DNA from 2 places in the Geobacillus sp. YF-1 genome. Region 2 is predicted to be linked to the other one. Evidence: a T-box and tRNA genes for the amino acid it is inferred to sense, from the RefSeq annotation. Region 2 holds a T-box; the other holds one or more tRNA genes.

Region 1 (16,526 bases), 450 kb from region 2:
TCGCCGAGAAGGGATTGAGTTTTTGCTCGCCGTTGGCGGCGGCAGCGTCATCGATTGCACAAAAGCGATTGCCGCCGGCGCGAAATTTGCTGGCGATCCGTGGGACTTTATCACGAAAAAAGCGGCGGTCACTGGCGCCCTGCCGTTTGGCACCGTGCTTACGCTGGCGGCGACCGGTTCGGAGATGAACTCCGGCTCAGTGATCACGAACTGGGAGACGAAAGAAAAATACGGCTGGGGCAGCCCGTTTACGTTCCCGCAATTTTCCATTTTGGATCCGACGTATACGATGACCGTTCCGAAAGACCATACGGTTTACGGCATCGTCGATATGATGTCCCATGTGTTTGAGCAATATTTCCACCATACGCCAAACACGCCGCTTCAAGACCGGATGTGCGAAGCGGTGTTGAAAACGGTGATTGAAACGGCGCCGAAGCTGATCAACGATTTGGAAAACTACGAGCTGCGCGAAACGATCATGTACGCGGGCACGATCGCCTTAAACGGCTTCTTGCAAATGGGCGTGCGCGGCGACTGGGCGACGCATAACATTGAACACGCGGTTTCGGCGGTGTACGACATTCCGCATGCTGGGGGCTTGGCGATTTTGTTCCCGAATTGGATGAAGCATGTGCTCGATGAAAACGTCAGCCGTTTTGCCCAGCTCGCGGTGCGCGTCTTTGATGTCGATCCGGCCGGCAAAACGGAACGCGATGTGGCGCTTGAAGGCATCGAGCGGCTGCGCGCGTTCTGGTCGAGCCTTGGGGCGCCGTCGCGGTTGGCGGATTACGGCATCAATGATGAGAATGTGGAGCTCATGGCCGATAAAGCGATGGCGTTTGGCGAATTCGGCCGTTTCAAAACGTTGAACCGCGATGATGTGCTTGCGATTTTGCGCGCCTCCCTGTAACGGGGCGCCGCGGTCGTAGGTTGATGGATCAAGGCGCCGGCTTGGCGGTGGCACCCGTCTCGAGCCGGCGTTTTTCACATGGGCCGAGCCGGCTGCTCGGGCGCGAGAGGAGCGCCCCAACGCGGGATGATGGCGGGATGGGAGAAAGGACACCGGCGCGGCGAAAATTGTCAAAGCTGAATCCGTTTCCAAGGAGGAGCGCCGCTTGATTTCCCTTGTCCGTTCGGCTAAAGTGAAAGAAGGCAATGAACATTGAAGGGGAGGCGGGAATGGATGACCCATATTCGTTTTGATTATTCCAAAGCGCTTGCCTTTTTTGGCGAACACGAACTGACTTACTTGCGCGATGCCGTGAAAGTCGCGCACCATTCGCTCCATGAAAAAACCGGCGTCGGCAGCGACTTTTTAGGGTGGCTTGACTGGCCGGTCGACTATGACAAAGACGAATTCGCCCGCATCAAACAAGCGGCGAAAACCATTCAATCGGACTCCGATGTCCTGCTTGTCATCGGCATCGGCGGCTCGTACCTTGGCGCGCGCGCCGCGATCGAGATGCTGCACCATTCGTTTTACAACGCTTTGCCGAAAGAGAAGCGGCAAACGCCGCAAATCATTTTTGTCGGCAACAACATCAGCTCGACGTATATGAAAGACGTCATCGATTTTCTCGAAGGAAAAGATTTCTCGATCAACGTCATTTCCAAATCGGGGACGACGACGGAGCCGGCGATCGCCTTCCGTATTTTCCGCAAGCTGCTTGAGGACAAATACGGCAAAGAGGAAGCGCGCCGCCGCATTTACGCGACGACCGACAGCAAACGTGGGGCGCTGCGGACGCTGGCCGATGAGGAAGGATATGAAACGTTTGTCATTCCGGACGACATCGGCGGCCGCTATTCCGTGTTGACGGCGGTTGGGCTGCTGCCGATTGCCGCAAGCGGCGCAGACATCGACGCCATGATGGAAGGCGCGGCCAAAGCGCGCGACGATTTCAGCTCCTCGGAGCTGGAGGAAAACGCCGCTTACCAATACGCGGCCATCCGCAACATTTTGTACAACAAAGGGAAAACGATCGAGCTGCTCGTCAACTATGAACCAGCGTTGCACTATTTCGCCGAATGGTGGAAGCAGCTGTTTGGCGAAAGCGAAGGGAAAGACCAAAAAGGCATTTATCCGGCTTCCGCCGATTTCTCGACCGATTTGCATTCGCTCGGCCAATACATTCAAGAAGGGCGCCGCGATTTGTTTGAAACGGTGTTGAAACTCGAGGAGCCGCGCCATGAGCTGATCATTGAGGCCGAGGAAAACGACCTCGACGGCCTGAACTATTTGGCCGGAAAAACGGTTGATTTCGTGAACACGAAAGCGTTCGAAGGGACATTGCTCGCCCATACGGACGGCGGTGTGCCGAACTTGGTCATCACCTTGCCGAAACTCGATGAATACACGTTTGGCTACCTCGTCTACTTCTTTGAAAAAGCATGCGCCATGAGCGGCTATTTGCTTGGCGTCAACCCGTTTGACCAGCCGGGTGTCGAAGCGTACAAAAAGAACATGTTCGCCCTTTTGGGCAAGCCAGGCTATGAGCAGCTGAAGGAAGAGTTGGAAAAACGGTTGAACTAGCCTCACGGTTTGCACGGCTGATTCGAACGGATGAGTGCGACCCGAACAACGCCTCTTCTCCTTTCACTAGGGGGAAGGGGCGTTAGTTGTTTTTCGCCCTTCTGCCTCGCTGACGGCGATCTGTTGAAGGAAGAGGGGGGCAGCTTGCTAGGTCCGTTGTTTTTACAGCTTTGCGGCCGGAACAAGTAGCCTGCATGGTCACGCGGCGGATCATCCATTGTTGTTTCGCCTCCCGTTAGGTTGAGAAAATCTGTCCATTTTTCGCCAAAAGGCAACGGCCAGATCAGGCAAATAATTGTTTCCAAACGGGAAACGATAAAAGGAAAGGAGGGGATTGTGGATGATTGAAATTCCGTCGAGGCTGGAAGGAAAACAGTTTTCGTTGCATCAGCTCGAGCAAACACTCAAGCCGCTCGGCTATGAGATCGGCGGCGGTTGGGAGTATGACCACGGCTATTTTGACTATAAAATCGCCGACCATTTAGGCTACCAATTTTTGCGTGTGCCGTTTCAAGCGGTCGATGGGCAGCTCGATTCGCATGGCACAACGGTCGAGCTCGGGCGTCCGTTTTTGCTTGCCCATAAATATCAGCGCGGCATCGATGATTTTGCGGATGTGGGCAACCTTACGGCGTCGTTCGACCAGTTTGCTGAACCGCAAGACCCGGATGCGACCGTTCCAGAGCCGTTGATTTCCGTCGGCAACGCGCTCGTTCAAGAGTTGGAGCGCCGCCTGCTCGATTAAGAAACGAGCACGAACAGGCGGTCGTCTTTTTCAATCAGGCGCTGCGGCCGGATGGATAGGCTTCCGCTATCCCCGCAAACGACGCCAAGCAGCGCGATGTGTTGGGCGAGCAGCTGCTGTTGGACAGCGGCGAACGGCTGGCCGATTTGCTGCTCGGTTGGAGGGAGAAGGCGCAGTGTTTGTTCACCGAAGCGGCCCAACATCCGTTCGAGCGCGCTAGCCGTTCCGGGCGAGTAGAGGCTAGCGGTCATGGCGGCGCTCGCCAACAAGTTAGTTTGGATCACTTCATCCGCTCCGGCGCGAAACGCGTTCGGGACATGGCGGGCGGTCAAGATTTCTACGATGGCATACACGGACGGATTGAGGCTCTTGGCGGCCAGCAATGCAACGATCGTATCGCGGTCGGCTTCCTCTTCCGTTTTATGCGGATCGGCGGTAATCAGCACAAAGCGGGCATGGCCGAGGTTCGCTTTTTCAAGGACAGCATCGTCGTGCGCCGCCCCTTTAATGAAGTGGACGGGAATGTGCGGAAGCGGATGGGACGGCACCGTGGCGTCAATGAGGACCACGCGCGACGGCGGGTCTTGTTCGGCCAAACGCAGCAGCATTTCCCGCGCCCGTTCGTTCCAGCCGACTATAATGATATGCCCGTGTTCTTTGTACGCTAGCTGTCCGTTCGTGTGTGCCGTTTCCCGCGTGGCGGCGGCAGCTGACACCGAGGCGAAATAGGCGCCGATAATGCCGGTGCCGACAGCAATCAGCACGATGGCCGCCAGTTTCCCAGCAACGGTTTCCGGAACGATATCGCCATAGCCGATCGTCGCTGCTGTCACGATCGCCCACCATACACCGTCAAACATCGTGCGGAACGTTTGCGGTTCAATGAGGGGCATGAACGCTCCAAACACGATGATCGTGGCGCTGGCCGTGACTAGCAACCGAAGGGCGGTTGACATTCGCCAATAGGAAACAAGCCAACTCCTTACCTTCATGTTCATCCCTCACTTCAGCGATTTCTTCTTTAGTGTGGACGGTTTTGGCATAACCATTCCTGTTTCTTCTCATACTAGGAAATGAACGATCCATGGAAAGGGGACCATCGGTTATGGACATGAACCGTGTGAAACAAATCGTTTCATCACCGGCGGATATTCCCGTTTACTACAACGGGGTGTCGGTCTGGATTGACGGGTATAACGAGGAAACGCAGATGGTGACCGTTCATTTGCGAGACGGTCGCCTTCATGAACGCCGGGATGTGCCAGCGGCTGAGCTGGAAGAAAAGGAAACAGCAGTCGACTGAGCAAATGGACGGCAAGCGCCGGTGCGGCGGCTTTCTTTTCGGGGCGCCGCCGCGATGACTTCGTTTTCCTTCTCATCGAAACAACGCGGAGCGTAACAGCGGTTTTCCGTCTCGAATCCGCCCTCGCATGACAAGAGGGTGGATTTTTGTGTTTTCTGTGAAAATTGCTGCACTAGCGCGTAATTTTTATCCACGGGTCGAGGGCAGGCCACGCTGCCCATGGATCTTTCTGTGAAAATGCCGGCCTGACGCGGATTTTTATGCCTAGGTGGAGGGTAGATCGCTGTCCATGGAAACTTTCCGTGAAAATGCAGGACCGGCGCGAGGTTTTCATCCCCGGGTGGAGGGCGGATCGCTTGCCTATGGAACGTTTCCTTGATTCTCGAACGATTGAATCCTAACGGCAGCTTAAACCGTAATGGAAATCGGGCGTTGGTACATGACAAAAGGAGGAGGTGGTGTGATAAGCTGGAATGCAAAGAAGATCGTTTGTCAGCGAGTGGGAATGAAACGGTGCTTTTCCGTTTCCAAGGAAGGGGATTCGTATTTTGACAAATGACTAATTGGTCAATTAGTATATAATTTGTGACCATATAGTCAAGAGGTGTGAAGCGATGAGGATGGACGTAAGGAGGAGAAACGGGTGAGGAGCATCATTCAATTTTCGCTTAACAACAAGCTCGCTGTTTGGATTTTGACACTTATTGTCGCCGTGGCTGGGCTGTATTCAGGAGTAGGTATGAAGCTTGAGACGATTCCGAACATCAACGTGCCCTTCATTTCCGTCTCGACAGTGTATCCGGGAGCGACGCCGGAGGAAGTGGATAAGAAGGTGACACAGCCGATTGAGCGGCAGGTGGAACATTTGGACGGCGTCACAGCGGTCCGCTCCTCTTCTTTTCAGAACGCGTCATTTGTGCAAATTGAATATGATTTTGGCAAGGATATGGGAACGGCGCAAAATGAAGTGAAAGAGGCGCTCAGTCATTTACAGCTGCCTGACGGGGTGCAAGAGCCGGACGTGTCGCGGATCAGCTTTTCGGCGTTTCCCGTCATCTCATTGAGCATTACCGACCGCCACCGCTCGCTGGCCGAACTGACGAAGATCGTCGAGCGTGAGATCGTCCCCGAGTTAGAGGGCATCGACGGCGTTGATTCGGTGGAGGTCGCCGGCCAACAAATGCAAGAAGTGAACATTCGTTTTGATGAACAGAAGTTAAAGCGGTATGGGCTGACTGAACAATCGGTCATCAATGTTATTCAAGCCTCGGCCGTTTCTCTTCCACTCGGCTTGTACACGTTTGGCGATACGGAAAAATCGGTCGTCATTGACGGTCGCATCGCAACGATCGACGACTTAAAAGCGCTCCGCATTCCGATCGTTTCGGGGGCTGGGGCGGCGCCGTCGCCGGTGGTTGGCGCCGAAGTCGAGGGTCGCGGGCAAGGAAGCGCGATCGACGGGCAAGCCGGGGGCCAAGGAGCTGCGGCTCTAGCGCCGGGTGCCGGTTCCGGTCCCCAAGGGCGGGATGCGCGAGGGGCGGAAAACAGCGCGGTTGGTCAAACGGGTCGATCTGCGGCTATTCCTTCCGTTCCGCTGAGCGAATTGGCTGAAGTGAAAGTCGTTGCCAAAGCCGAATCGATTTCGCGGACGAACGGCAAGCCATCGATCGGCGTGCAAGTGGTCAAGGCGCAAGACGCCAATACGGTGACGGTCGTCAACGCTGTTAAGGAAAAGAGCAAAGATCTTGAAAAACGCTTTGACGGCTTGCGCATTATCACGGTGTTTGACCAAGGCAAGCCGATTGAAGATTCGGTGAACACGATGGTGGACAAAGCGGTGTTTGGTGCGCTGTTTGCGGTCGTTGTCATCTTCCTGTTTTTGCGCAACATTCGCACGACATTGATTTCGGTCGTATCGATTCCGCTGTCGTTGCTGATGGCGATTTTGTTGCTGCGGGAGATGGATATTACTCTCAATCTGATGACGCTCGGCGCCATGACGGTGGCGATCGGCCGTGTGATAGACGATTCGATCGTCGTGGTGGAAAATATTTACCGGCGCATGACGCTGCCCGGCGAATCACTTAGCGGGAAAGAATTGATCGCTTCGGCCACGAAAGAAATGTTTATCCCGATCGCGTCATCGACGATTGTGACGGTTGCTGTCTTTTTGCCGCTCGGATTGGTCAAAGGAATGGTTGGTGAATTGTTTTTGCCGTTTGCCCTGACGATTGTGTTCGCCTTGCTTTCTTCGCTGCTTGTCGCCGTCACCGTTGTTCCGGCGCTCGCTCACTCGCTGTTTAGCAAGGGAGTTGCTGCGAAGGACGTTCGTGTGCGGGAGCGGAAACAGACGTTAGCGTTCTGGTACAAACGGGTGCTTCGCTGGTCGCTCGATCATAAGTTCATTGTCAGCGGCACGGCGGTGTTGCTTTTGATCTCCAGTTTATTCCTTGTTCCGCGTGTCGGCGTCAGCTTCTTGCCGTCTGACGAGCAAAAGATGATTGTCGTCACGTACAGCCCCGCCCCAGGACAAACGGTCGATGAAGTGGAGCGCATCGCCAAAGAGGTAGAATCGTTTTTTGAACAGCGCCAAGGGGTCAAAAACATTCAACTTTCTGTCGGCGGGGGCAATCCGATGAATCCGGGGCAAGATCACGCGGCGTTGTTTTACGTCGAGTATGACCACGATGTGAAACGGTTTGCCGAAGAGAAAGAACGGGTGATGAAGGCGCTTGATGAGCGCAAAGACAAAGGAGAATGGCAAAGTCAAGACGCCTCGAGTTCAGGGACATCAAACGTTCTCGAGCTAAACGTGTATGGAAGCAGCATGGAAGAAATTGAACCGATCGTTCGCCAAGCGGCCGATCTGTTGCGCGGCCATGAGGAGCTGGTGAACGTGAAAACGAGCATGGCTGCCCGCTTTGAAGAATATACGCTTGCCGCCAACCAGAACAAACTGAGCGAACTAGGGCTGACGGCGGCACAAGTGGCTGCCGCTTTGTCCGAAAAAGGTGGACGCCAAGCGATTGCGACGGTCAAGCAAGATGGTGAAGACCTCAGCGTCTACCTTGCCGATGAAAACAAGCGGTACGCGGATATTGCCGATTTGCTGGAGAACACGATCACGTCGCCGCTTGGTATCGAAGTGCCGATCAAAGATCTCGTGACGGTGAAAAAAGGGTATACGTACAGCGAAATTGAACGGGATGACGGACGAGTGCACGCGAGCGTGTCGGCGGAAGTAAAAACGAAGGATGTTGCAGCGGTGTCAGCGGCCGTACAGAAAGAACTCAAGCGACTCGACTTGCCGTCGGGAGTCGATATTCAGATGGGAGGTGTGACTGAAGACATTCAAGAATCGTTTACCCAGCTTGGGTGGGCGATGCTCGCTGCTGTAGCGATCGTTTATTTTGTATTAGTTGTGACATTTGGGGGCGGATTGGCGCCGTTTGCGATTTTGTTCTCGCTGCCGTTTACTGTCATTGGGGCCTTGCTCGCCTTGTTCGTTTCCGGTGAGACGATCAGCGTATCGGCGATGATCGGCATGTTGATGTTGATTGGTATCGTGGTTACGAACGCCATCGTTTTGATTGACCGTGTCATTCATAAAGAACGCGAAGGACTGTCGACGCGCGAGGCACTTTTGGAAGCGGCCGGTACGCGGGTGCGCCCGATTTTCATGACGGCGATTGCCACGATCGGCGCTTTGCTTCCGCTCGCAGTAGGAATGGAAGGTGGCGCGTTGATTTCGAAAGGGCTCGGAGTGACCGTCATCGGCGGGTTGACGAGCTCAACGTTGCTGACGTTAATCATCGTCCCGATCGTTTATGAGACGTTGATGAAATGGCGGAAAAAAAGGGCGTAAGGAAGCGGGGAGTCGGCCGTCTGGGGACGGATGGCGCGGCAGGTGGAGGAAGTCTTTTGCCCATCGGCGGCCGCTTCGCTTCCTTGCTCTGACGTCATCGGCTTCTTTGGGTGGCTTGTGTTGGTTGGATAGAAGAATGGGGGGTTCGCCACGCCACATCGGCTCGTGGGCGAAAACAAGAACGGCGTGAGTCTGGCCTGGCCACATTCACGCCGTTTTCGTTTTTGTGAGGGTTCGTCTTGGCAAGGAGGCTCGGTTGGCGAGTCTTTCGTTGCCTGTCGACTTTGTCGCCAGAAACGGGCAAGGTCGGCTAGAGAAATGGAATGGGCGGGCCCTTCGCCACGGTGCTTGGCTTTCCGACGAAACCAAAAACGGGACGCTTTTGCCGGGGTCGGAAATCCTCACGGCGGCTAGGCCGAGGAGTGACGCTTGGCGGCGCGGGCGATGCGCGCCGTCAGGAAGAGGGCGCAGGCGAAAAAGAGGACGTCATCGACCGCGTAGACGAGGCGGTCCCCACCAGCGGCCAACAGCGTGCTGCCGATCATCGGTCCGAACGCCATGCCCATATAGCGGAAAAAGTTGTACACGCCGATCGCCGTCGAGCGGTTCGCCTGAAAGACGTTCGTTAACACAGTGGTTTGCACCGGAAGCGAAAGGCCCAAAAATAAGCCGAACATGGCGATGGCAATAACGAGCAGCTCAAGCGACTGCCAGGCGGTGAGCAGGAAGAAAAAAATGGACGCTGTCGTCAAATACGTCGTCGTCAAGATGGTGCGCCGCTCCGGAAAGCGCCCTTGAAGCTGCTCGCCAAGAAAACTGCCGATCACAATCATCGACGACATGGCCAAATACACCGTTCCTTTTTCTTGCGCCGATAATCCGTAACGGTCGGTCAAAATGCCGGGCAAAAACACAAGAAAGTTGTAAAGCGAATAATACTGCATAAATCCGAGCAGCACGATCGACGACCCGGCGCGGTGGCGGAGCACCGAAGCGAAGTCGGCGAAGCGGAACGGGGTCGAAACGGCCGTTTCCGGCTTTGTCTCCTTCAGCAACAGGAAATTGCCGACGCCGACCAAGCCGCCGGCGGCCACCAGCGCCAAAAAGACGGCGCGAAACGGAACGTGTTCGGCCAAAAATCCACCGACGATCGGCCCGACGACAGGGCCAAGCGAGACCATCATTTGAAACGTTCCCATCGCCTTTCCCCGTTCTTTGCCGACAAATAAGTCGCCGATGACGGTGGCGGCGACGACCGATCCGGCTGCGATACCGACCGCTTGCCACGCGCGGCACAACAAAAGGGTGGCGATGGACGTCGAGAAAAAGCAGCCGAGCGAAGCGGCGACGTATACGCCAAGGCCAAAAAGCAGCACGGCGCGCCGCCCTTTTCGGTCGGTGAGCGGTCCGTAGACGATTTGCATCATCGCAAGGAAAAAGGTGAAAATCGAAATCGTCAAGTTGATCAAAAAAGAAGAAGTCGCGAACGCGGCCCTCACTTCTGGTAAAATAGGAGTGTAAATCGTTTGGGTGAACGGGCCGAGAAACGCGGCGAGCGACACAACATATACAACGAGCTGGCGTTTCATGGTTTTCTCCTTTCTTTCCCTGTGCATCGTTATGATTATACTCCCGCTGTTTCCGCTTTTGGAAACGAAATGCTTATGAAAAAAAGGTGGAGATGCAGGATGGAACGATGGTTGATTCGTGATGCAACGGCGGCGGATTTGCCGCACATTGTCCGCATTTATAACGAAACGATCCCGAGCCGGATGGTGACGGCCGATTTGGAGCCGGTGTCGGTGGAAAGCCGGAAAGCGTGGTTTGAAGCGCATGATCCTCACCATCGGCCGCTCTGGGTGGTGGAAGATGGCGGCGAGATTTGCGCTTGGCTCAGCTTCCAGTCGTTTTACGGCCGCCCGGCGTATCGCCATACGGCCGAAGTGAGCATTTATATTGCCGAATCACACCGCGGCCAAGGGTTGGGAACGAAGCTGCTCAAGCAAGCGGTCGACAAGGCGCCGGATTTGGAGATGAAGACGCTGCTCGGCTTTATTTTTGCCCATAATGAGCCAAGCTTGCGGTTGTTTGCCCGCTTCGGGTTTGAACGATGGGGCTATTTTCCGCGCGTTGCTGAGCTTGACGGCATCGAACGCGATTTGGTCATCGTCGGCAAGCGGCTTGTATAGAATCAATATAGACAGGGCAGTGATATACATGACGATGCAAAGAAAGAGGGAATGACATGAAGATGCAAAGAAAGAGGGAATGACATGAATGTGATGCCCATTCGACTGTTTACGATTCAAGACGGAGAAGGATTTGTCGCCGACGCGTTTCAATGTCCGGTGACCGGCAATTTGATTTACAAGTCATCCGGCACACCGTCGGTCATTGCCTACAGCGAACTGACCGATGAACAGATTGCGCGCTTGGAGCCATACGGCTTTCGCCGGCTCGAAGGGACACAAGGGCGGGCGGTGCATGAAGATGCTGCCGGCATTGAAGCGTTGCTTCCGAGGCAATGATTGACTTGGCTTTGTGGCGACGGAAGAAAGGGCATTTGGGTGAAAGGTGCGTTTTTGTAAAGCGGCGGAAACTCATTGGGGGATGAATATCATCGCCCTCCAGCGCCGGGTTTTCACGAACATCAGGGAGATTCGTTTTCCAGCCAAAAAGGCCGACCCAAAAGGTTGTCTGCCTTCAAGATCGGCACAACCGATCGAGCGGCAGAAGCAGTCAGCACGTAAAAGAGGGGATCCCGATCCTTTTGGGACACCCTCTCTTTGTCATCTCCTCAGCTGGCGGACGAGCCAATACACCGCTACGGCTGCTGCCGCGCCAAGCAATGGATAAAGAAGCGGAAGGCCGGATCGCTCGAAAGCGGCCGTGTCTTGTTCGCGGCTAGGCGCACGATCGGTTGGCTCCGTCTCGCTTTCGGTTTGCGGAGCTGTGTTCGCCGCCCCTTCCTGTTTTGTTTTCGAACGAGCCTGTTCATGTTTCGCGACAGACCGTTCACCGTACATGCCGATGCCGTTCCGTTTGGCTTCTTCAAGCGCCTTGCGGACGCGCGATTCATATTTGTAGCGGCCATAGTCGTAAAAATCTTCAACGAGTCCGGCCTTGGCGAGGTCTTCTTGCAGCAGGCGGCCGTTGACCCATACCCAGGCGAGCAGACGATGATATCGGTCAAACAGCGTATTTCCGTCCGTTTCAAGCACCACCTTCCCTTTTTGCAGGCGGGAACACGTAAACCGGCTCGCCTCTTTGCCATACGGCTCGATTTCAATCGTGCTTTCCGGTGTGTCGATGAACAAAAAGCGTGTCGTGTATACGCGGCCATTGACACGAAACTTGGCGGTGTCCCCGTCGATGCATTGAGTTAATGTTGCTTCGTATGTGCGGCCGAGCCGCAGCGAAACAGCGTTATCCTTCCCGCCGAGCGCGTGTCCGTCTAAGTCGATGCGTTCCGGGGTGAGCTTCCGTTTGCATCGCTCGTTGCTGTTATAGGTTTGAATGAGCTTGACCAACTCCGCTTTTGTTTTCGCCTGTTTGGCTAATGCTGTTGGTTCATGCAACACGTATGTGCAATCGCTGTTGCGGAAATGCCCACCTAGTTCGTCCAATGAGCCCGGATGGGCAGACACGGAGTCGGGCCATACTATCATCAGGCAAAGCAACAGAATGGCGATTTGCTTCAACGCTCTCCCTCCGTTTCGGCAACATTCCAGCTCGGTCGCCATGAAAGCGCATGACGATCTTGCGCTTTGAACGTAGTCTCCAGCCGTTTCTGTGATGTTCAGCGTGAAATCTACCTTGCCAAACAAGGGTTTCTCTGAATGGAGCTGTGACCTTCGCGACGGTTCAGCGTGCGCGGTGGAAGGCAAAATCGTCAAATACGGAAAAGCTCCATAGGCAGCGCGATCCGCCCTCCACCTGAGGATGAAAATCGGCGTCCGTTCGGCATTTTTGTAGAAGAGGCTGGTGATGTCATCGTGGATATGCCTTTACAATGAGAAAAACCTTGTTGTATCGGTCCTTCTTTCCGCGCATTCTCCCATTGATGAAGGCGCTCAGCCGTTTTTCACCAGCCTTAGAAAGCTCCATGGACAACATTTTGCCCTCCACCCGGGGGAAAAATGACCGCTGGCCGACGGGGGGTTCATGAAAAAACCCATTGTTACAAGGATTTTACCATATTGCTTTCCGATAAAATAGGACGATATAGGGCAATTGATAGGGCAATTGTTGATGGAGTTCGTCGACCATTCGTCAACAACCGCCTCAGAACGGAAAAAACCCTTGCTACGCAAGGGTTTTTCGATGGAGCATACCGGGCTCGAACCGGTGACCTTCGCGCTGCCAGCACGACGCTCTCCCACGCTTGTCAGTTACACTGCCCAAAATCCTTGAAAAACAGCTTCGTGTTTTATTCAAGCAAAAGTATAGCAAATAGCATTTATTATGTGAACATGACGGGCAATCCAAGAAATGATTTTTATAAAAGGGTGGGGTAAAATGACGGATGGGTGTGCATTTTGTAGTTGATATTTTTCTGTTTTTTATGATAACATAAATAGTGTCCGTAATGAAAAGTGTCATAAGAATGGGGCATTAGTTCAGTGGGAGAACGCTTCGCTGGCAGCGAAGAGGTCATCGGTTCGAATCCGATATGCTCCATATACATACTAGCAAAAGCGACAGTGATGTCGCTTTTTTTTATTTTTTCACTTCGTTGTTAACGTATAATGTTGATTTTTAATTAACGGGCAGGAATGTGGAAGAAGGACATTGTATAAATATAGTGGAATTTATTAGTAAGTTTGGGAGGGGGTACAATACATGGAGTTTTTTAAAAATATTAAGTGGTTTTTTGAAGAAATGCATGAGGCAAATAAAGAATTTGTGTCTGGTGTAAGGCAAGATATGAAGAAATTTAGAACAGACATGAAAGATATTGTAAAAGAACATAATCCTACTGTGGGTAAAGCGATTGAAGGAGCAGACAGACTTGCTCAAGCTATTGGTAACTTTATAAAGTCCAATCCTATCCCCGAAAGTACAACAGTGCCCGATACAAAGCTTATATTTCGAGATATAAAAGAATATAAAGAATTAAAAAGAGATTCTGAGTTAGAGTTGGCTGACCACTTAATAGCTAAACGAATAGAGTATGGAATAGGCTATACTCATCATGGTCTGTATATTGGTAACAATCAGGTAATTCATTATTCAGAAGGTGAAGTAAGGATAGATAGCTTAGAAGATTTTAAAAAAGATTGTGAAATCAGAGTTATTGATAGCGTGGCTACCTACTCTAAAGAAGAGATTATCAGTAGAGCATTTTCTAGGTTGGGTGAAAAAAGATATAATTTGGTTTTTAATAATTGCGAACATTTTGTAAACTGGTGCAGAAGTGGTGGTAAGACGACGGACAGTATATAGGGAATTTTTTGTTCAAAATAGAGCTTGGATGATACTGCATAATAAGATTAGGTGAAAGCCATTCTTTCGGGGATGGATTTTATTTTATGTTTTAGGGGAGTGTGAGATAAAAAAGAAAAAAGGAGTTAAGTATTTTTAGAAGGTAATTTATTCGTCATAAATTTTAAAAATACTAGAAAAATATCACATTTAAGAAATATTTATTAACCTACTTCATATTTATTGCTAAACGAAGCTATTATAAAGCAAATGAGTGATTCCGTTGCTGAAGAGTATGGTGTTTTAGAGAAATTAGAAAGTTATATGGATGATGCGGTTGATCATGCACTTAACTAACTTTTAAGGGAGGGATTTGAACGAAATAAGAGAGATTATCTCGGATAGTTAAGTAGTCATAAATTTAATAAACGTCTAGAAACAACTGAATTTTAAGAGTTGAATGGAAACCTAATTCATAATAATTACAACCGATTATGCGTAGTTGATTTTTAATAAGAGAGGAGGCGGTTCACCTTGAAGCCAAATCAAAAAGACTCAGTTGTTTCTACAAACACTCAGGTTCACATGACATCAGTTTATACGAGGAATAAGGGTACAAATAAGAGTGTAAAACGATCGTTTAGTTTTGTGATAAGTAATTTATTAATCAGCACTGTATTAATGGGAGCGTTAGGCATCTCAGGGGGTACGGTTGAGGCGGCTTCGTCTACTCAAACACCAACGCAAGTAGTGCAGGTGACTCAAAAATATCAAGATGATGCAACACTTTTAGCAAATGTAAACTTAGCGTTAGATGTTTTAAAGAAAAATGGTTTGACTTTGGCAACATTATCATTGTTACATTCTAGTTTGAAGGATATAGAGAATAAGGTAAATGCAAATCAGTTTACTTCAACCAATAATTTATATAAAACACTTGTATTAGCAGAATCAACATTATCTGGACTTTCGTATAATATTACGTTGGATGTTGGGAATGAATTTGTAGAATCGCTTACGGTTGTAAAGAGGTTAACACCGATATCGGTGTATATAGACGGGATACCGCAGTTTTATAAGCAACAGCCGATAGAGCAAAATGGTATAGTATTCGTTCCACTCAGAGATATTTATGAAAAGTTAGGAGCGAAAGTAACATCTGACACAAAGACGAACACGGTAATCATAACTAAAGGGAATACAGTGATTAAATTACCGAGAGGGAAAGATTTTGCGTATGTAAATGGAAAGTCGGTAAAGTTATCGGCAAAGATGTTTATAAAGAACGGGGTAACAATGATACCAGTTGATTTCTTGAAGGTGTCGTTAGGTTCTTCGGTAGAGTGGTTATCTGTACCGAAGGTAGTGGTGATCACGAGTAAAGCGCAGACGGTGGACGGGATAAAGGTATTGTACGGTGGTCACACATATGCTAGTAGGAATCAAAAAGAGTATGATACAGTGATGAAAATAGTAAGAGAGCATATATCAAAGGAATACGACAAGCTTGTTTTTGGCGAATCGAGGAACAAGTATTATTTAGAGTATTTAGATGGAGCTAGATTTAATGGTGACAAGAGAGACCGTTCAGAGCGAAATGTAGGATTGTATTTAGCACAAGGCAGTATAGGAGAATTAGTTAGTGCAGGTGTAAGTAAAGAAGGGGTAATCAGGGCATGGAAGACTGGATTTTTAGCAGGTACATTAGCAAGCGGTACAGTTGACCCAGGCGATGGGAAACCTCGTTCAGCCTATGACAATTTAGTTCGCAGAGTAAGTGATTGTGATGCACATGCGCAAGTATATTCGGCAGTATGGGATGCGATGGGATATAACACATTAATTATTGCAGGTTCAGGTCATGCAGATATGTTAGTACAGATTGAGGGACATTGGTTCAAACCGGGCGCAGGTTCTTTCCTGCGTGTAGACCTCAATGGTTCTTTAAAGAAAGGTGCTAAGATAATTTTTCAACCCACATATGGTCAAATAAAGTAAAGTAATCCAAGCATGAGGTTCGATGCATCAAAACATCGAACCTCATATTTTTTATATTTTTCAAGACATGGGTTCGATTTTAAGACTAGTTTGGGCATCTAGTTTATTTATATACGAGTACACACTAATGAATAAAAGGGAGTGAAGAACAATTATCAGTTTTACAAGCAATACAAAAAAGTTAGGAGGGATAAAAATGTTAAAAGTATCGAGTTCAGTTTTAGCATTATCATTAATATTTTCATCGGTTTCGACAGTGGCTTTAGCGAATAGCGATTCGGTTGTTACGGTGCAAGAAAACCAAGCAACTGAGCAACAGCGAACAGAGTCAGTGACAGTTGAATCTTCAGGAGTATCGACAACATCGGAAGTAAATAATCAGATTATATCGGATCAGTCAGCATCTAATGGTTTAGAAGGGGGACAGGATGCAGTTAATTCTCAAGAAGGAAATCAGCAAGTCACACCTCAGAAAGAAAATCAGCAGCCTCAACCAGAGGATCAACAAGTTACACCTCAACAAGAGAATCAACAATCTCAACCAGAAAATCAGCAAGTTACTTCTCAACCAAAGGATGAACAAGTTAAAGATCAAGTAGTAACGGACAAGTCAGGAAGAGTTGTAAAAGATGGGCTGTATGTAGACATTTACTAC
Region 2 (16,526 bases):
CGTTGCCATTTTTTACGCGAAAGAGAACACCGACAAGCAAGACTTGCTCGTTGTCTCGTTTGACGGTGTGGAAGTGACCTACACCCGGCAAGAGCTGTCGCAAATTACCCATGCGTACTGCTGCTCTGTGCATAAAGCGCAAGGAAGCGAATTCCCTATCGTCATTTTGCCCGTCGTGAAAAGCTACTATCGGATGTTGAAGCGGAACTTGCTGTATACAGCGGTGACGAGAAGCAAACAATTTTTGATTTTATGCGGCGAAGAGGAAGCGTTTCGGGCCGGCGTCGCCAAGCAGAGCGACGGGGCGCGGCGGACGGCGCTGGCGGAAAAGCTGACGGCGGCGATGGCGCCGGTTGTCGAGGTCGAACTGCCGCTTGAGGATGCGAACGTCGGAATGGAAAACGTTACGCCGTATGACTTTATGAGCGATGAGTCAAGCTAAAGGTGGCTGGAAAGGTGGGAGAGCGATGCGAACGTTTTCCGACATGAAAGGTCTTCCCATTTACGAACAAGCGACAGGGAAAAACGTCGGAACGATCGCGGATGTTTGGTTTACCAGCCACGGCACGGTGCAAGGGTTTGTTGCCGAACAGCGCGGCTTGTTTGGCCGCCGCCGCTATTTGCCGCTTGCGGCCGTGCGAGCGCTGCAAAACGATCGAATGCTCATCGACGACGCGCGAAGTTTCCAGCCCTTGCCTTCCTCTGACAGCGGCCACTCTCTTTACGGTGAACGAGGCATCGCCGGCAACATGGTTGTCGCCGCCGACGGGACGACGATCGGATTGTTAGATGACGTATATTTCGACGGGCAATGGGGCAGAATTGATGGATACGAGATCAGTGAGGGATTTTTTTCCGATTTGACAGAAGGAAAGAAGCGAATGCCGCTTGCCCCGTTCACGGCGAAAGAAGGGGTTGTGATGGTGGACACAACAAAGTAAGGAGAGTGGCTGTCGGTGCTCATTTGCCCGAACTGCAAACGAAAAAATTTAGGAAAAATCGGCGTCAACCAATATTATTGCTGGGATTGTTTCATCGAGCTTTCCGTCTCGAAAGGAGTCATCCATGTCCATCAAGTGGAGGAGGACGGGACGTTAAGCTCTCTTGATGATTTGTTCGACGATTATGAGCGCACGATTCAACTTTAGGGGGGACAGTCATGAACCGGACGATGACATCGCTGTTGGCTGTCGGGTTGGGTGTCGCCGCGTATCAGTTGGCCCAGCGCAACAACTGGATGAACGGGCGCACGATGCGAAAAATGCGCCGCCGCTTGATGCAGGCGATCCGCTGACGGCGTTGCCGCCCTCGCCTTGCGCGGGGGCGGTGCTTTGTGATTGTCAAATAGTGCCAAAGCGCTAAAGGCATATTCCTGCCCGCATCCCCTACACTAAACGGTAGGAGGTGTGGTGATGGGGGAGCAACAATGGCAGTCGTTCTTCCGCATCGGCAAATGGCTGTTGGTGACGGCGATCGTCTATTTAATCGTCCGGATGAAAAGCGTTTGGTGGCCGGTGATCGATTTTGCCGCCACGGTGTTGACGCCGTTTTTGCTGGCGGCGTTTATCACGTATTTGCTGCACCCGCTCGTTGAATATCTTCATGGCAAAGGGGTGCCGCGGGCGCTTGCCATTTTGCTCATTTATTTGCTGTTTTTTGGCTCGGTCGGCTACGGCTTGTACCGCGGCATTCCGGTTTTGATCGCCCAGCTGCGCGCGTTGGACGAACAGCTGCCCTCGCTGATGAATACATATCGCCAATGGGTGCGCCACATTCACGATGAAACATCGACATGGCCGATGGAAGTGCATACGCGGGTGGAAACGATGCTCGCTGAGCTGGAGCGGGCGGCCGCCTCGGCGGTCGAGATGGCGATTCGCGCCATGAAATCGCTGATCAGCTCGGCGGCGACGTTCGTGCTGATCCCGTTTATTGTGTTTTACATGCTCAAGGACGTTGAGGTGCTGAAAAAAGCCGTTTGGTATTTGACGCCAAAGCGGTGGCGCGAACCGGGGCTGGCGTTTTTACAAGACGTTGACGAGTCGCTCGGCGGTTACATCCGCGGCCAGCTCTTTGTCTGCGCGGCGATCGGTTCGGCCGCGGCGCTCGGATTGTGGCTTGCCGGCATGGACTATCCGCTTTTGCTTGGGCTCATCATCGGGATGACGAATATCATCCCGTATTTCGGGCCGCTGATCGGCGCCATTCCGGCCGCCATTTTAGCGGCGACCGTATCGCTCAAAATGGTCTTGGTGGTGCTGGTCATCATTTTCGCTTTGCAGTTTTTAGAAGGCAACGTGTTGTCGCCGCTGATCGTCGGCAAAAGCGTGCACATGCATCCGCTTGTCATTATGCTCGCGCTGTTTGCCGGCGGTGAGCTCGCCGGCGTGCTCGGCCTCATCCTCGCCGTTCCGACGGCGGCGGTGCTGAAAGTGGCCATCGTCCATTGGAAGGAGCGCTATGCCTTGCATTGACAAACGAGCGGTGCTTGTCTATAATTTTTCAATGTAAAAGCGAATACATAACGCGATGACGGATCGAGTATGTTGCAGTCCATCTTAACGCGCGGGCTCGCGCACAGAGAGGAATTTCCGCGGCTGAAAGAAATTCCAGATGAAGGGCAACAGAAGGCTAATCCGGAGCGCAGGCAAAACCTGACGCAAGGCTGCGTTACGGCCAAAGAGGTGATGGGCGTTTTTCGCCCATAAACAGGGTGGTACCGCGAGCACAACTCTCGTCCCTGCAGGGGATGGGAGTTTTTTTATATAAAAAGGCGAAAGGGGAGGATCATCATGAAAAAGCTGACATCTGCCGAAGTGCGGCGCATGTTTTTGCAGTTTTTCCAAGAAAAAGGCCATGCGGTTGAACCGAGCGCCTCGCTCATTCCTGTCGACGATCCGTCATTGTTATGGATCAACAGCGGCGTCGCGACGCTGAAAAAATACTTTGACGGGCGCATCGTTCCCGAGAATCCGCGCATTTGCAATGCGCAAAAATCGATCCGCACCAACGACATCGAAAACGTCGGGAAAACGGCGCGCCACCATACGTTTTTTGAAATGCTCGGCAACTTTTCGATCGGTGATTACTTCAAGCGGGAAGCGATCCACTGGGCGTGGGAGTTTTTAACGAGCGAAAAGTGGATCGGCTTTGATCCGGAACGGCTGTCCGTCACCGTCCATCCGGAGGACGAGGAAGCATACAACATTTGGCATAACGAAATCGGCTTGCCGGAAGAACGAATCATCCGCCTCGAAGGAAACTTCTGGGATATCGGCGAAGGCCCGAGCGGTCCGAACACGGAAATTTTCTACGACCGCGGCGAGGCGTTTGGCAACGATCCGAACGATCCGGAGCTGTACCCGGGCGGGGAAAACGACCGCTATTTGGAAGTATGGAACTTAGTGTTTTCCCAGTTCAACCATAACCCGGACGGCACGTACACGCCGCTGCCGAAGAAAAACATCGACACCGGCATGGGGTTGGAGCGGATGTGCTCGATTTTGCAGGACGTGCCGACGAACTTTGAAACCGACTTGTTCTTGCCGATTATCCGCGCTACCGAACGAATCGCCGGCGAGCGGTATGGCGACGATCCGGACAAAGACGTCGCCTTTAAGGTGATCGCCGACCATATTCGCGCCGTGACGTTTGCGATTGGCGACGGGGCGCTGCCGTCGAACGAAGGGCGCGGCTATGTATTGCGCCGCTTGCTCCGCCGCGCGGTGCGCTACGCGAAACAAATCGGCATTGACCGCCCGTTTATGTACGAGCTCGTGCCGGTTGTCGGCGAAATTATGCACGACTACTATCCGGAAGTGAAAGAAAAAGCCGATTTTATCGCTCGCGTCATCCGCACGGAAGAAGAGCGGTTCCACGAAACGCTTCATGAGGGGCTCGCCATCTTGGCGGAAGTGATCGAAAAGGCGAAAGCGCAAGGAAGCACCGTCCTTCCGGGGGAAGAGGCGTTTCGCTTGTATGATACGTACGGCTTCCCGCTCGAGCTGACGGAAGAGTACGCCGCCGAGGCAGGTATGACGGTCGATCACGCCGGTTTTGAGCGCGAGATGGAGCGCCAGCGCGAACGGGCCCGCGCCGCTCGCCAAGACGTCGATTCGATGCAAGTGCAAGGCGGCGTGCTCGGCGATTTGAAAGACGAAAGCCGGTTTGTCGGCTACGATGAGCTTGTTGCCTCGTCGACGGTCCTCGCCATCGTTAAAGACGGACGGCTTGTCGAGAAAGTGAAAGCCGGTGAAGAGGCGCAGATCATCGTCGATGTGACGCCGTTTTACGCCGAAAGCGGCGGTCAAGTCGCCGACCAAGGCGTATTTGAAAGCGAGACCGGGAGAGCGGTCGTCAAAGATGTGCAAAAAGCGCCGAACGGCCAGCACCTTCACTCGATTGTCGTCGAGCGCGGCGCGGTGAAAAAAGGAGCCCGCTATACGGCGCGCGTTGATGAGGCGAAGCGGGCGCGCATCGTGAAAAACCATACGGCGACCCATTTGCTCCATCAGGCGCTCAAAGACGTGCTCGGCCGCCATGTCAACCAAGCGGGGTCGCTCGTCGCTCCGGATCGGCTGCGCTTTGACTTCACCCATTTTGGCCAAGTGAAGCCGGACGAGCTCGAGCGCATCGAGGCGATCGTCAATGAACAAATTTGGAAGAGTACCCCAGTTGACATTTTCTATAAACCGCTTGAGGAAGCGAAAGCGATGGGCGCGATGGCGCTGTTTGGCGAAAAATACGGCGACATTGTCCGCGTCGTCAAGGTCGGCGACTACAGCCTCGAGCTGTGCGGCGGCTGCCATGTGCCGAATACAGCGGCCATCGGGCTGTTTAAAATCGTCTCTGAATCCGGCATCGGCGCCGGCACGCGCCGGATTGAAGCGGTGACCGGAGAGGCGGCGTACCGTTTGATGACCGAACAGCTCGCCATTTTGCAAGAGGCGACGCAAAAATTGAAAACAAGCCCGAAAGAATTGAATGCCCGTCTTGACGGACTGTTTGCCGAACTGAAAGAGCTCGAGCGCGAAAACGAATCGCTTGCCGCTCGCCTTGCCCGTATGGAAGCGGAGCACCTCGCCCGCCAAGTCAAAGACGTCGGCGGCGTGCCGGTGCTGGCGGCGAAAGTGCAGGCGAACGACATGAACCAATTGCGGGCGATGGCCGACGATTTGAAGCAAAAACTCGGCACGGCAATCATCGTGTTGGCGGCGGTGCAAGGCGGCAAAGTCCAATTGATCGCTGCGGTGACCGATGACTTAGTGAAAAAAGGATATCACGCCGGCAAGCTCGTCAAAGAAGTGGCTTCCCGCTGCGGCGGCGGGGGTGGCGGACGCCCGGATATGGCGCAGGCCGGAGGAAAGGACGCGGACAAAGTCGGGGCAGCGCTTGATTACGTCGAAACGTGGGTCAAATCCATTTCCTAAATGGCGCGGATCGTGTACAATGGATGTAAGATGGAGGAATGGCCCGAATCAAGAGCGAGGTGGAGACGGTGAGCTCGTTTGATCAAACGATGCAGTTTCATTTTCCGGAAGAGCCGGCTGAAACGAACGTTCGCGAAGTGCTGCTGACGGTGTATGAGGCTTTGCAAGAAAAAGGCTACAACCCGATCAACCAAATTGTCGGCTACTTGTTGTCCGGCGATCCGGCTTACATCCCGCGCCATAACGACGCGCGCGCCCTCATCCGCAAAATCGAGCGCGACGAATTAATCGAGGAATTGGTGAAATTCTATTTACAGGGACAACGAAAGGACTGACCGATGCGAACGTTAGGATTGGATCTCGGCACGAAAACGCTCGGCGTGGCGATCAGCGACGAGCTTGGCTGGACGGCTCAAGCCTTGGAGACGATCGCCATCGACGAAGAGCGCGGCGACTACGGCTTAAAGCGGCTGCGCGCCATCATCGACGAATATGGCGTCGATGCGATCGTTGTCGGCTGGCCGAAAAACATGAACGGCACGCTTGGGCCGCGCGCCGAAGCGAGCGAGCGGTTCGCCGCCAAGCTGCGCGAGGAGTTTTCTTTGCCGGTCGTGCTTTGGGACGAACGGCTGTCGACGATGGCCGCCGAACGGATGCTGATCGCTGCCGATGTGAGCCGGAAAAAACGGCGGAAAGTGATCGACAAAATGGCGGCGGCCGTCATTTTGCAATCGTACTTGGATAGGAAACGATGAAGGGGAGGCCAATCACAATGGAACATGGAGACCGCCATATTACCGTTGTCGACGAACAAGGCAACGAACAGCTCTGTGAAATTTTGTTTACGTTTGAATCCGACGATTTCGGGAAATCGTACGTGTTTTACTATCCGGTCAGCAAGGAAGCGGAAGATGAAAACGGCGAAACGGAAGTGCACGTGTCGGCGTTTATCCCTGCTGACGAAAATCAAGAAGGGGAACTGCTTCCGATTGAAACGGAAGAAGAGTGGGATATGATCGAAGAAGTGTGGAACACGTTTTGTGCTGAACAAGAAGATGAAGAGGAATGATCCGAAGCGGCTGCCTAAAGGCGGCCGCTTTTTTGTCGGAAAAAAGGGCGAAAGATGCAAAAACTTGTAGTATAATATGACCGATGGACGGGAAAGGAGGCGTGCTATGGGGGAAAAGCATTGGACAGGGAACGAGGGGCGACGTGGGCGAAAACGGATGTTGATCGCAGGCAGCGTTTTGCTGGCGCTGGTTGTGTTGATCAGTGCCGGCAGCTTTCTATATATTCGCTTGGCGCTCAAACCGGTCGATCCTCATGATCACACCCCGGTTCATGTCTCGATTCCTGTCGGTTCATCGGCGACAGAAATCGCAGAGCGGCTCGAACAAAAACGGCTCATTCGAAGCGCTAGCGTGTTTCGGCTTTATGTCCGTTGGAAACGCGAGCCCGGGTTTCAAGCCGGAGAGTACGAACTGACGCGGGCCATGCCGATGACGCGCATCATAGCGCTGCTGCAAACGGGGAAATCGTTGAAAGTCGGCTTGAAATTGACGATCCCCGAAGGGTCGCAGCTTGTACAGATTGCCGATCTCATCGCCGCGCGAACGGGATACAAAAAAGAAGACGTCATGAAGCAGCTGAACGACCGCGCGTACATCGAGCAGTTAATGAAAAAGTATCCGCGTGTCATAACGAAAGACGTATTCCATCCGAACGTTCGTTATCCGCTGGAAGGTTATTTATTTCCAGCCACCTATGTATTCGCTGACAAAAAACCGCCGCTTTCTGAGATCATTGAAACGATGGTCGCCAAAACGGCAGCGGTGCTTGCTTCGTACGAAGAGGAAAGAGGGGAACGGAAGCTGTCGCCGCACCAGCTGCTGACGCTTTCCTCTCTGATCGAAGAGGAGGCGACAGAAAAAGCCGACCGCAAAAAAATCGCCAGCGTCTTTTACAATCGGCTGCGCCTAGGCATGCCGCTGCAAACCGATCCGACGGTTTTATACGCGCTTGGCAAACATAAAGCGCGCGTGTTTTACAACGATTTAAAAGTTGATTCGCCATACAATACGTACCTTCATAAAGGGCTGCCGCCAGGGCCGATCGCCAACGCGGGCGCAATGTCGATTGAAGCGGCGCTTGAGCCGGCGCAAACCGATTATTTGTATTTTTTAGCCACCCCCACAGGCGATGTCATTTTCACGAAAACGCTGGCCGAGCACAACCGGGAAAAGGCGAAGCATATTGGGAAACGATAGCGCAAAACGGAAGTTGCTGGCGGGTTAGGCGAAACGGTTTCGCTTTTCCGCCGAGTTATGGTAAGATAAAGAAAGTTGAACAGGGAGCGATAAGGGTCCGGTAGCGGCTCTTATTTGGAACGGATGGGCGCAGCACCTCGGGCCGCCGCTTGGCCCGGGGCGGGCGCTTTTCCGTTTGTTGATGGCAAGGAGCACAAGCCCGGCGATCGCTGCTTTATTTTCGCGACGGGGCGGGCGTTTTTCCGCTTGTTGATGGCAAGGAGGGTTCCGTTTGCTGACTGATGAGGTCGTTTCGTACTTGCAGCGGCTGCGGCCGGCGTTGGATGCGGATGTGGAACAGATCGAGCGCGAAGCCCGCGAACAGCGGGTGCCGATCATGGATTCGGTGAGCATCGAAACGATGTTGTTCGTGCTCAAGCTCGCGAAGCCGCGCCGCATTTTAGAAATCGGCACGGCGATCGGCTATTCGGCGATCCGGATGGCAAAAGCGCTGCCGGAGGCGCACATTGTAACGATAGAAAAAGACCGGGAGCGGTATGAGCGCGCCCGTTTTTATATGGAAAAGACCGATTGCGCCCAGCGAATTGAAGCGGTGTGGGGCGACGCCTTGGCGGTGACGGAGAAGGTGGCGTCGACCGCGCCGTTTGACGCGTTGGTGATCGATGCCGCCAAAGGGCAATATGAGCGCTTCTTTACGCTCTATGAGCCGTTTCTCGCTGAAGGCGGCCTCGTCATTACCGACAACGTGCTATTTAAAGGGCTTGTCGCCGCCGAAACGCCCGCGGGCAATAAGCGGCTTTGGAATCTCGCCCAAAAAATTCGCCGCTATAATGAGTGGTTGATGGCCCGGGGCGATTATGACACCGTCATCATTCCGGTCGGCGATGGGCTCGCGATATCGAAAAAAATGAGGTGAACGAGAAAATGAAAAAACCGGAATTGCTCGTCACGCCGACGAGCGTTTCCCATATTGATGAACTGGCGGAAGCCGGGGCGGACGCCATCATCATCGGTGAGCAGCGCTATGGCTTGCGGCTCGCCGGCGAGTTTTCCCGTTCGGATGTGGCCGCGGCTGTTGAAACAGCCCACCGGCGCGGCATGAACGTGTATGTGGCGATGAACGCCCTTTTTCATAACGACAAAGTGGACGAGCTTGCCGACTACGTGGCGTTTTTAGCTGGAGTCGGCGCCGATGCCATCGTCTTCGGCGATCCCGCGGTGCTTTTGACCGTCCGAGAAACGGCGCCGCACATGAACCTCCACTGGAGCACGGAGACGACAGCGACGAACTGGTATGCGTGCAACTACTGGGGGCGAAAAGGGGCGAAACGCGCTGTCTTGGCGCGCGAGCTGAACATGGACGCCATTTTGGAAATCAAAGCCCATGCTGAAGTGGAAATTGAAGTGCAAGTGCACGGCATGACGTGCATGTACCAGTCGAAGCGTTCGCTGATTGGCAACTATTTTGCCTATCAAGGAAAAGTGATGGAAATCGAACGGAAAAAGTACGAAAAAGGGATGTTCCTGTACGACAAAGAGCGCGACTATAAATACCCGATTTTTGAAGACGAAAACGGCACGCACATTATGAGCCCGAACGATCTTTGCATCATTGACGAACTGGGCGATATGGTGGAAGCCGGCATCGACAGCTTCAAAATCGACGGCGTTCTGCACACCGCGGACTACATTACGGAAGTGACGAAGCTGTACCGCCGCGCCATCGATTTATGTACGGAAGACCGCGAGCGCTACGAGCGAGAAAAAGAGAAGCTGCTGGCGGCCGTTGAAGCGCTTCAGCCGCCGCACCGCCGCATCGACACCGGATTTTTCTTCAAGGAAACCATTTATTGAGAAAAGGAGGGACACGTCATGCTTGTAAAAAATGACCGCATCTCCGAGATCGTTGACGGCAAGCGCGTCATCGTGAAAAAGCCGGAGCTGCTGGCGCCGGCCGGCAACTTGGAAAAGCTGAAAATCGCCGTCCACTACGGGGCGGACGCCGTCTTTATCGGCGGTCAAGAGTACAGCTTGCGCGCCAACGCCGACAACTTTACGATCGAGGAGATTCGCGAAGGGGTGGAATTTGCCAACCGGTACGGGGCGAAGGTGTACGTCACCGCCAACATTTACGCCCATAATGAAAACATTCCCGGCCTTGACGACTATTTGCGGGCGTTAGAGGAGGCCGGCGTTTCCGGCATCATCGTCGCCGATCCGCTCATTATCGAAACGGCGCGCCGGGTGGCGCCGAGGCTTGAAGTGCATGTAAGCACCCAGCAGTCGCTCACCAACTGGAAAGCGGTCCAATTTTGGAAAGAGGAAGGGCTCGAGCGAGTCGTGCTCGCTCGCGAAGTGAGCGCCGAAGAAATTCGCCAAATCAAAGAGAACGTCGATATTGAAATTGAGGCGTTCATCCATGGAGCGATGTGTTCCGCCTATTCCGGCCGCTGCGTGTTGAGCAACCATATGACGGCGCGCGACTCCAACCGCGGCGGGTGCTGCCAGTCGTGCCGCTGGGATTACGATTTATACCAGCTGTCTGACGGCCGGGAAATCCCGCTGTTTTCCGAAGGCGACGCCCCGTTCGCCATGAGCGCGAAAGACTTGAACTTGATCCGCGCCATTCCGGCGATGATTGAACTTGGCGTCGACAGCTTGAAAATTGAAGGGCGGATGAAATCGATCCATTACGTGGCGACAGTCGTCAGCGTCTATCGGAAAGTGATCGACGCGTACTGCGCCGATCCTGACCATTTTACGATTCGCGACGAGTGGGTGCGCGAGCTCGACAAATGCGCCAACCGCGAGACGGCGCCGTCGTTTTTTGCCGGCTTTCCCGACCATACGAACCATATGTATGGCACCCACAGCCGAAAACCGACGCACGAGTTCGCCGGCTTAGTGCTGGATTACGATCCGGAGACGGGCATCGCCACCATTCAGCAGCGCAACCATTTCCGGCCCGGCGACGAGGTCGAATTTTTCGGCCCGGAAATCGACAACTTTACCCAAGTGATTGAAACGATTTGGGATGAAGAGGGCAACGAACTCGATGCGGCGCGCCATCCGCTGCAAATCGTCAAGATGAAAGTGAAACGGCCACTCTTCCCGTACAACATGATGAGAAAGGAGAATTAGACGATGGGGAAGAAGCCCGTTGTCATCGGCGTCGCCGGCGGTTCCGGCTCCGGGAAGACGAGCGTCGCCAGGGCGATTTACGATCATTTCGGCGACCGTTCGATCCTTGTCTTGGAGCAAGATTTTTATTACAAAGACCAAAGCCATCTCCCATTTGAAGAGCGGTTGAAGACGAACTACGACCATCCGCTGGCGTTTGACAACGACTTGTTGATTGAACATATTCATAAGCTGCTTCGCTACGAGCCGATCGACAAGCCGGTGTATGACTATACGCTTCACACCCGCTCCCGTGAGGTCATCCGCGTGGAGCCGAAAGAGGTCATCATCGTCGAAGGCATTCTTGTGCTAGAAGATGAGCGGCTTCGCGACTTAATGGATATTAAAGTGTACGTCGACACCGATCCGGACATCCGCATCATCCGCCGCCTCCTTCGCGATGTGAAAGAGCGCGGCCGCACGTTTGACTCGGTGATCGAACAATATTTGTCCGTCGTGCGGCCGATGCACAACCAGTTTGTCGAACCGACGAAGCGTTATGCCGATGTCATCATTCCGGAAGGCGGACACAACACCGTCGCCATCGATTTAATGGTCGCAAAAATTCGCACGGTTCTTGAACAAAAATCAGTTTTATAATAACATAACAGAGACAAAACAATATATTATATAACAAGTAAGCGTACGAACAGCTGTTTTTCTGTTCGTACGTTTTACATAACGCAGAAGATAGAGGAGTGAGATGAATGGCGAATGAAAAGCAGTACCCGATGACGAAAGAGGGAAAAGAGAAACTGGAACAAGAGCTGGAGTATTTAAAAACGGTCAAGCGCAAAGAAGTGGTCGAACGCATTAAGATTGCGCGCGGGTTCGGGGATCTGTCGGAAAATTCGGAGTACGATGCAGCGAAAGACGAGCAGGCGTTTGTCGAGTCGCGCATTCAAATGCTTGAAAACATGATTCGCAACGCCGTCATTATCGAAGAAGATACGGAAAACCCGGATGTGGTCTCGCTTGGCAAATCAGTGACGTTTATTGAACTTCCGGACGGGGAAGAGGAGACGTACACGATCGTTGGCAGCGCGGAAGCGGATCCGTTCGAAGGGAAAATTTCCAACGACTCGCCGATCGCGAAGTCGCTTCTTGGCCGCCGCGTCGGCGATGAAGTGACGGTACAGACGCCGGGCGGGGAAATGATGGTGAAAATCGTCGCCGTCAACTAAGCGCGCTATGTTCGACCCGCAAAGCGGCCGCAGCGCGGAAAAATCGCCGCCCTAGGCACGTTTCAAATGAAAACACCTCGTCGAAACTGTTGATGAGGTGTTTTCTTTATGTGGAAGAAAAGGGCTATTGTCATGCTTGTCTTGATCGAAGCGGCGCTGTTTTTCATCGTGGGGCGGCTCGCGCAAATTCAGTTGATTGACACCGAATCGTTCGCGAATCATAATTTAATCGCCGAAAGCGTCGCCCAGCGCACACAGGAATTGGTCATCGATGACGGGCGCGGTTCATTTGTGGACCGAAACGGCAAGCCGCTGACGAAACGATCCGTACCGTCGCTTGTCTTATTTCCGTTTTTGAAGATGAGGCCATGGCCGATCGAACAAGTCGCCCGCGTGACCGGCGTTTCCGAAGAAGAAATCCGTCGCCAGCTCGAGCGGGCGGACGGCCCGTTCGTCTTAGAGAAAAACGGCGAACCTCTCGCCTTAAACGCTGAACAAATGAGGCAAATGAACCGCTTGCGCATCCCGGGCGTCTTTGCCGTCCATAAACAATATCCGCTCGAGACGCTGTACGCTCCGCATTTGCTCGGCTTTACGCGGCCGGACCGCGAGCTGTTGCGCCAACGCTATCCGAAACGGCCGCTTCCGCCCGGGACGGAAGTCGGCATTCAAGGGTTGCAGAAGGCGTTTGACGAATTTTTGCTCGCCGACGCCAAGACGAAATTGCTGTATCACGTCGATGCGGAAGGGCGGCCGCTGTTCGGGCTCGATGTCAAGTACAGCGATCCGAGCAATTCGTTTTACCCGGTCACGGTAAAAACGACGCTAGACCGCGACGTGCAGCGCGAGATGGAGCAGATCGTCGACCGATTCGGATTGAAAAAAGGCGGCCTCGTCTTGCTTGACGTTGACACTAACAGCGTAGTGGCCATGGTCAGCCGCCCGAATATGGATCCGCGTGATCCGTACAAAAACGGCGGGGCGGAAAACCAAATGGTGCTGCCGCACATCCCCGGCTCTGTTTTTAAAACCGTCATCGCCGCCGCGGCGCTTGACGAGGGAATCGCTTCGCCGACGACCACGTTTGATTGCCGCAAAACGATTGCCGGAGAGGAAGACCGGGAGCACGACTACGGGACGCTCGATCTGACGGACAGCTTCGCCGTCAGCTGCAACAATGCCTTCGCCACGCTCGGCAAAGAGCTGATCCGGCATGATCCCGGCGCGTTGGAAACGTATGCCGAAAAACTGGGGTTGTATCCGACGGCCGGCTGGGAAGGGCCGGTTTACCATGAAGAACATTTCCGCCAGTTTCCCGAGGAACGGAAAGGAACGATTTGGCACGATGCACGCGACAAGCGGGTGCCGCTGGCGGTCGCGCAAACGGCGATCGGGCAAAAAGATGTGCGCGTTTCGCCGCTTGGGGTTGCCAACATGATGGCGACGATCGCCCGTGGCGGCAAGGCGTGGAAAGTGCGGGCCGTCGATCAAGTGCTGTACAAAAACGGAGCCCCGCTGTTCTCGTTTTCCGCCGAGCCGGCGACCGGGCTGGAACCGATTACCCCGGCAACGGTTCGGCAGCTGCAGCAGCTTTTGCGCGGCGTCGTTACGAATCAGAAAGGCACCGGCCGCCGTTTTCAGACGCTGCCGTATCCAGTTGCCGGCAAATCAGGAACAGCGGAGACAGGAAAAAGGGAAGGGGACGTCGAACTGATCAATAAATGGTTTGCCGGCTATTTTCCCGCCGACCGTCCGAAATACGCCCTCGCCGTTGTCGAACTGGACGTCCCGGGCGGGCGCGCGGCGACCAACGAAGTGTTTGCCGCCGCGGTTGAAGCGCTTTACGCCCATGACCGCGCGCAAAAGGAAAACGAATAACGAATCGATGTAGAGAGCGGATTTGGTTGACATCTACAGCGAGGAAAGGAGAGGGGAACATGGCGCAAACGGAAACGCGCTTTGCCGCCCGTGCCAAACGGCGCAAAATGAACCGTTGGCTCAACGGGGCGATTGCGGTGGTGTTGCTGCTGATTGTAATGGTCGCTTGGAATTTGCTTTTTGGCGGAAAAGCGGATCAGCAAGCGGCCGGCAAAACGAAGCGGACGGAAGTGGAAACGGGCGCGGCGGTTGTCTCGAACGAAGAAAAAAAGCCCGCAGCGGGAAGCGACACCGCTGGTGGGGAAAACGAGGAGACCGCCGAAACGAAGGAAGAGGAATCCACTAAGGTGACGGAAACCCCGGGACCTCCGGGGTCAAATATCGAAAAAGAGATCGTCAATCCGGCTTGGCAGCCCGTCGGCACGACGCAATCCGAGCCTCATGAAACCGTGTTTGACGAAAACTCGGTCGATTGGAAGGAAATGCTTGATGCCGTCAGCTATGCGACCGGCATCGCGCCGGAGGAGATGATCGTTTGGTTCATTGGCAACAATGGGCCGAACAAAGCGGTGGCGACGATCTCGACGAAGGGGCAAACCGCTCACTACAGAGTGTATATCGAATGGGTAACCAATGAAGGCTGGAAACCGACGAAGGTGCAAAAATTGAAGCAAAGGCCGTCATAATGCCGGCGAACGCGCGGCATGGATGGCGGCGGGAGCAAAAAGCAGGTGCCCAACCGCCGTCTGGGCACCTGTTATTTTTTCGCTTTAAAATGGACGACGGCGCTGTAAAACCGTTTTCCGTTCTCCATCACATGCATTTGATGGGCAACGTGATGGACGGAAAGCAGCAGCGCTTTATTATGTTCAATTTGTTCGTTAATCTTTTTCTCGAGCGTCCGCAAATCATCCGCCTCAAAAAATTCAATTTTGTCCTCGATCAGATCAAGGGAAATGTTGACCATCGCGCTCCCTCCTTTCCATTGCCAGTGTAGCAAATTTTCCCGCCGTCATCCACCGGTCGCGCTGGGGAACAATACGAATGATCAATCGGCATGATCGTTGAACAAAGAAAAAACTTATGCTACATTGAGAGCAGGACCGCGCAAAAGACATACTATACTCATAGGAATTATAAACTTTTATGGAGCGTGACCGTATGGGTAGAGAATTTCTTGATTTATTCGAACAATGGGCCGAGTCGTACGACCAATCGGTAGAAGGTCATGATGAGCAATATCGCGATGTATTTGCCGGCTACGGCCGCATTTTGGACGTGGTCGCCGACAAAGCGGGCCAAGTGGTGCTCGAATTTGGCGTCGGCACCGGCAATTTGACGAAAAAGCTGCTCGAACGCGGCAAAACGGTGTACGGCATTGAGCCGTCAGCGCCGATGCGCCAAAAAGCGTTGGAAAAACTCGGCGGTCGGGCCGTCATTATGGACGGCGATTTTTTGCGTTTTCCGCTGCCGCCGGAGCCGATCGACACGGTGGCGAGCACGTATGCTTTTCATCATTTGACCGATGCGGAAAAAGGGGAGGCCATCGCCAAATATAGCCAACTGCTCCGCCCCGGTGGTAAAATAGTGTTTGCTGATACGGCGTTTCGTGATAAAGCCGCGTTCCGCCAAGCGGTTGAAGCGGCGCGGGCGCGCGGGTTCCACGATTTGGCCGACGATCTGGAGCGCGAATATTATACGACGCTCGACGTATTGGCCGCGCTGTTTGCCACCCACGGCTTTTCCGCTTCCTTTACCCAGCAAAACGCGTTCGTCTGGCTGATGGAGGCGGTAAAACAAATCGACTGAGAAAGAGGGAGAACGATGAAAGCAGCGATTATTGGAGCAATGGAAGAAGAAGTAGCGATGCTGCGCGCGCGCATGGAAGGACGCGAGGATACGGCCATCGCCGGGTGCGAATTTTCCGCTGGGCGCCTCAACGGAGTGGAGGCGGTGTTGTTGAAGTCCGGCATCGGCAAAGTGAATGCCGCCATGGGGACGACGCTGTTGCTTGACCGTTTCCGTCCCGATGTCGTCATCAACACCGGCTCCGCCGGAGGATTTTTGCCGTCATTGCGCGTCGGTGATCTCGTCATTTCGGAAGAGGTCGTGCATCATGACGTGGATGTGACCGCCTTTGGCTATGCGTATGGGCAAGTGCCCGGCTTGCCGGCGCGCTACCGGGCCGATGAGACGCTTGTCGAGGCGGCAAAACAAGCGGCAACCCAGCTGAACGGCCTCCAAGCGGCCGTTGGCTTGATCGCCACCGGCGATTCGTTTATGAACGACCCGGAGCGCGTCGAGTTTGTGCGCGGCCAGTTCCCGGAACTGTGCGCCGTTGAGATGGAGGCGGCGTCGATCGCCCAAGTGTGCGTGCAGTTTGGTGTGCCGTTTGTCGTGATCCGGGCGCTTTCCGACATCGCCGGTCAGGAATCGGACGTATCGTTTGAACAGTTTTTGGAGACGGCGGCGAAACACTCGGCTGAGCTTGTTTTATCGATGCTTTCCATTCTCGGCGCGAGAAGTTAAACGAGTGGAAGGAAACGGAGTGACATCGATGCGGGTAGCCAAAGGCATTCATGAATTGA

Evidence for each region. The T-box of region 2 lies ahead of alaS (alanine--tRNA ligase). A T-box ahead of a tRNA ligase gene usually reads a tRNA of that ligase, here a tRNA-Ala.
Region 1: it has a tRNA-Ala gene. The T-box ahead of alaS (alanine--tRNA ligase) is inferred to sense a tRNA for this amino acid. The anticodon was not compared.

What each region holds. Positions count from the first base shown of each region.
Region 1 is NZ_CP199850.1:2,906,639-2,923,164, reverse strand. Features, by position in the region: gene ACTVIM_RS14470 (iron-containing alcohol dehydrogenase) at 1-913, shown strand, start outside; gene ACTVIM_RS14465 (glucose-6-phosphate isomerase) at 1,187-2,536, shown strand; gene ACTVIM_RS14460 (YugN-like family protein) at 2,877-3,281, shown strand; gene ACTVIM_RS14455 (potassium channel family protein) at 3,278-4,273, opposite strand; gene ACTVIM_RS14450 (H-type small acid-soluble spore protein) at 4,387-4,584, shown strand; gene ACTVIM_RS14445 (efflux RND transporter permease subunit) at 5,228-8,449, shown strand; gene ACTVIM_RS14440 (MFS transporter) at 8,860-10,038, opposite strand; gene ACTVIM_RS14435 (GNAT family N-acetyltransferase) at 10,138-10,638, shown strand; gene ACTVIM_RS14430 (hypothetical protein) at 10,723-10,977, shown strand; gene ACTVIM_RS14425 (thermonuclease family protein) at 11,239-12,150, opposite strand; tRNA gene ACTVIM_RS14420 (tRNA-Ala) at 13,058-13,129, shown strand; gene ACTVIM_RS14415 (lecithin retinol acyltransferase family protein) at 13,292-13,894, shown strand; gene ACTVIM_RS14410 (copper amine oxidase N-terminal domain-containing protein) at 14,408-15,871, shown strand; gene ACTVIM_RS14405 (hypothetical protein) at 16,068-16,526, shown strand, end outside.
Region 2 is NZ_CP199850.1:2,456,972-2,473,497, reverse strand. Features, by position in the region: gene recD2 (SF1B family DNA helicase RecD2) at 1-442, shown strand, start outside; gene ACTVIM_RS12350 (PRC-barrel domain-containing protein) at 468-941, shown strand; gene ACTVIM_RS12345 (hypothetical protein) at 957-1,148, shown strand; gene ACTVIM_RS12340 (YrzQ family protein) at 1,160-1,294, shown strand; gene ACTVIM_RS12335 (AI-2E family transporter) at 1,413-2,474, shown strand; T-box leader at 2,521-2,745, shown strand; gene alaS (alanine--tRNA ligase) at 2,793-5,429, shown strand; gene ACTVIM_RS12325 (IreB family regulatory phosphoprotein) at 5,498-5,764, shown strand; gene ruvX (Holliday junction resolvase RuvX) at 5,768-6,184, shown strand; gene ACTVIM_RS12315 (DUF1292 domain-containing protein) at 6,202-6,498, shown strand; gene mltG (endolytic transglycosylase MltG) at 6,605-7,696, shown strand; gene ACTVIM_RS12305 (O-methyltransferase) at 7,968-8,612, shown strand; gene ACTVIM_RS12300 (peptidase U32 family protein) at 8,621-9,550, shown strand; gene ACTVIM_RS12295 (peptidase U32 family protein) at 9,569-10,837, shown strand; gene udk (uridine kinase) at 10,841-11,476, shown strand; gene greA (transcription elongation factor GreA) at 11,584-12,060, shown strand; gene ACTVIM_RS12280 (peptidoglycan D,D-transpeptidase FtsI family protein) at 12,169-13,938, shown strand; gene ACTVIM_RS12275 (YrrS family protein) at 13,998-14,624, shown strand; gene ACTVIM_RS12270 (YrzA family protein) at 14,696-14,905, opposite strand; gene ACTVIM_RS12265 (class I SAM-dependent methyltransferase) at 15,100-15,747, shown strand; gene mtnN (5'-methylthioadenosine/S-adenosylhomocysteine nucleosidase) at 15,763-16,467, shown strand; gene ACTVIM_RS12255 (PLP-dependent cysteine synthase family protein) at 16,496-16,526, shown strand, end outside.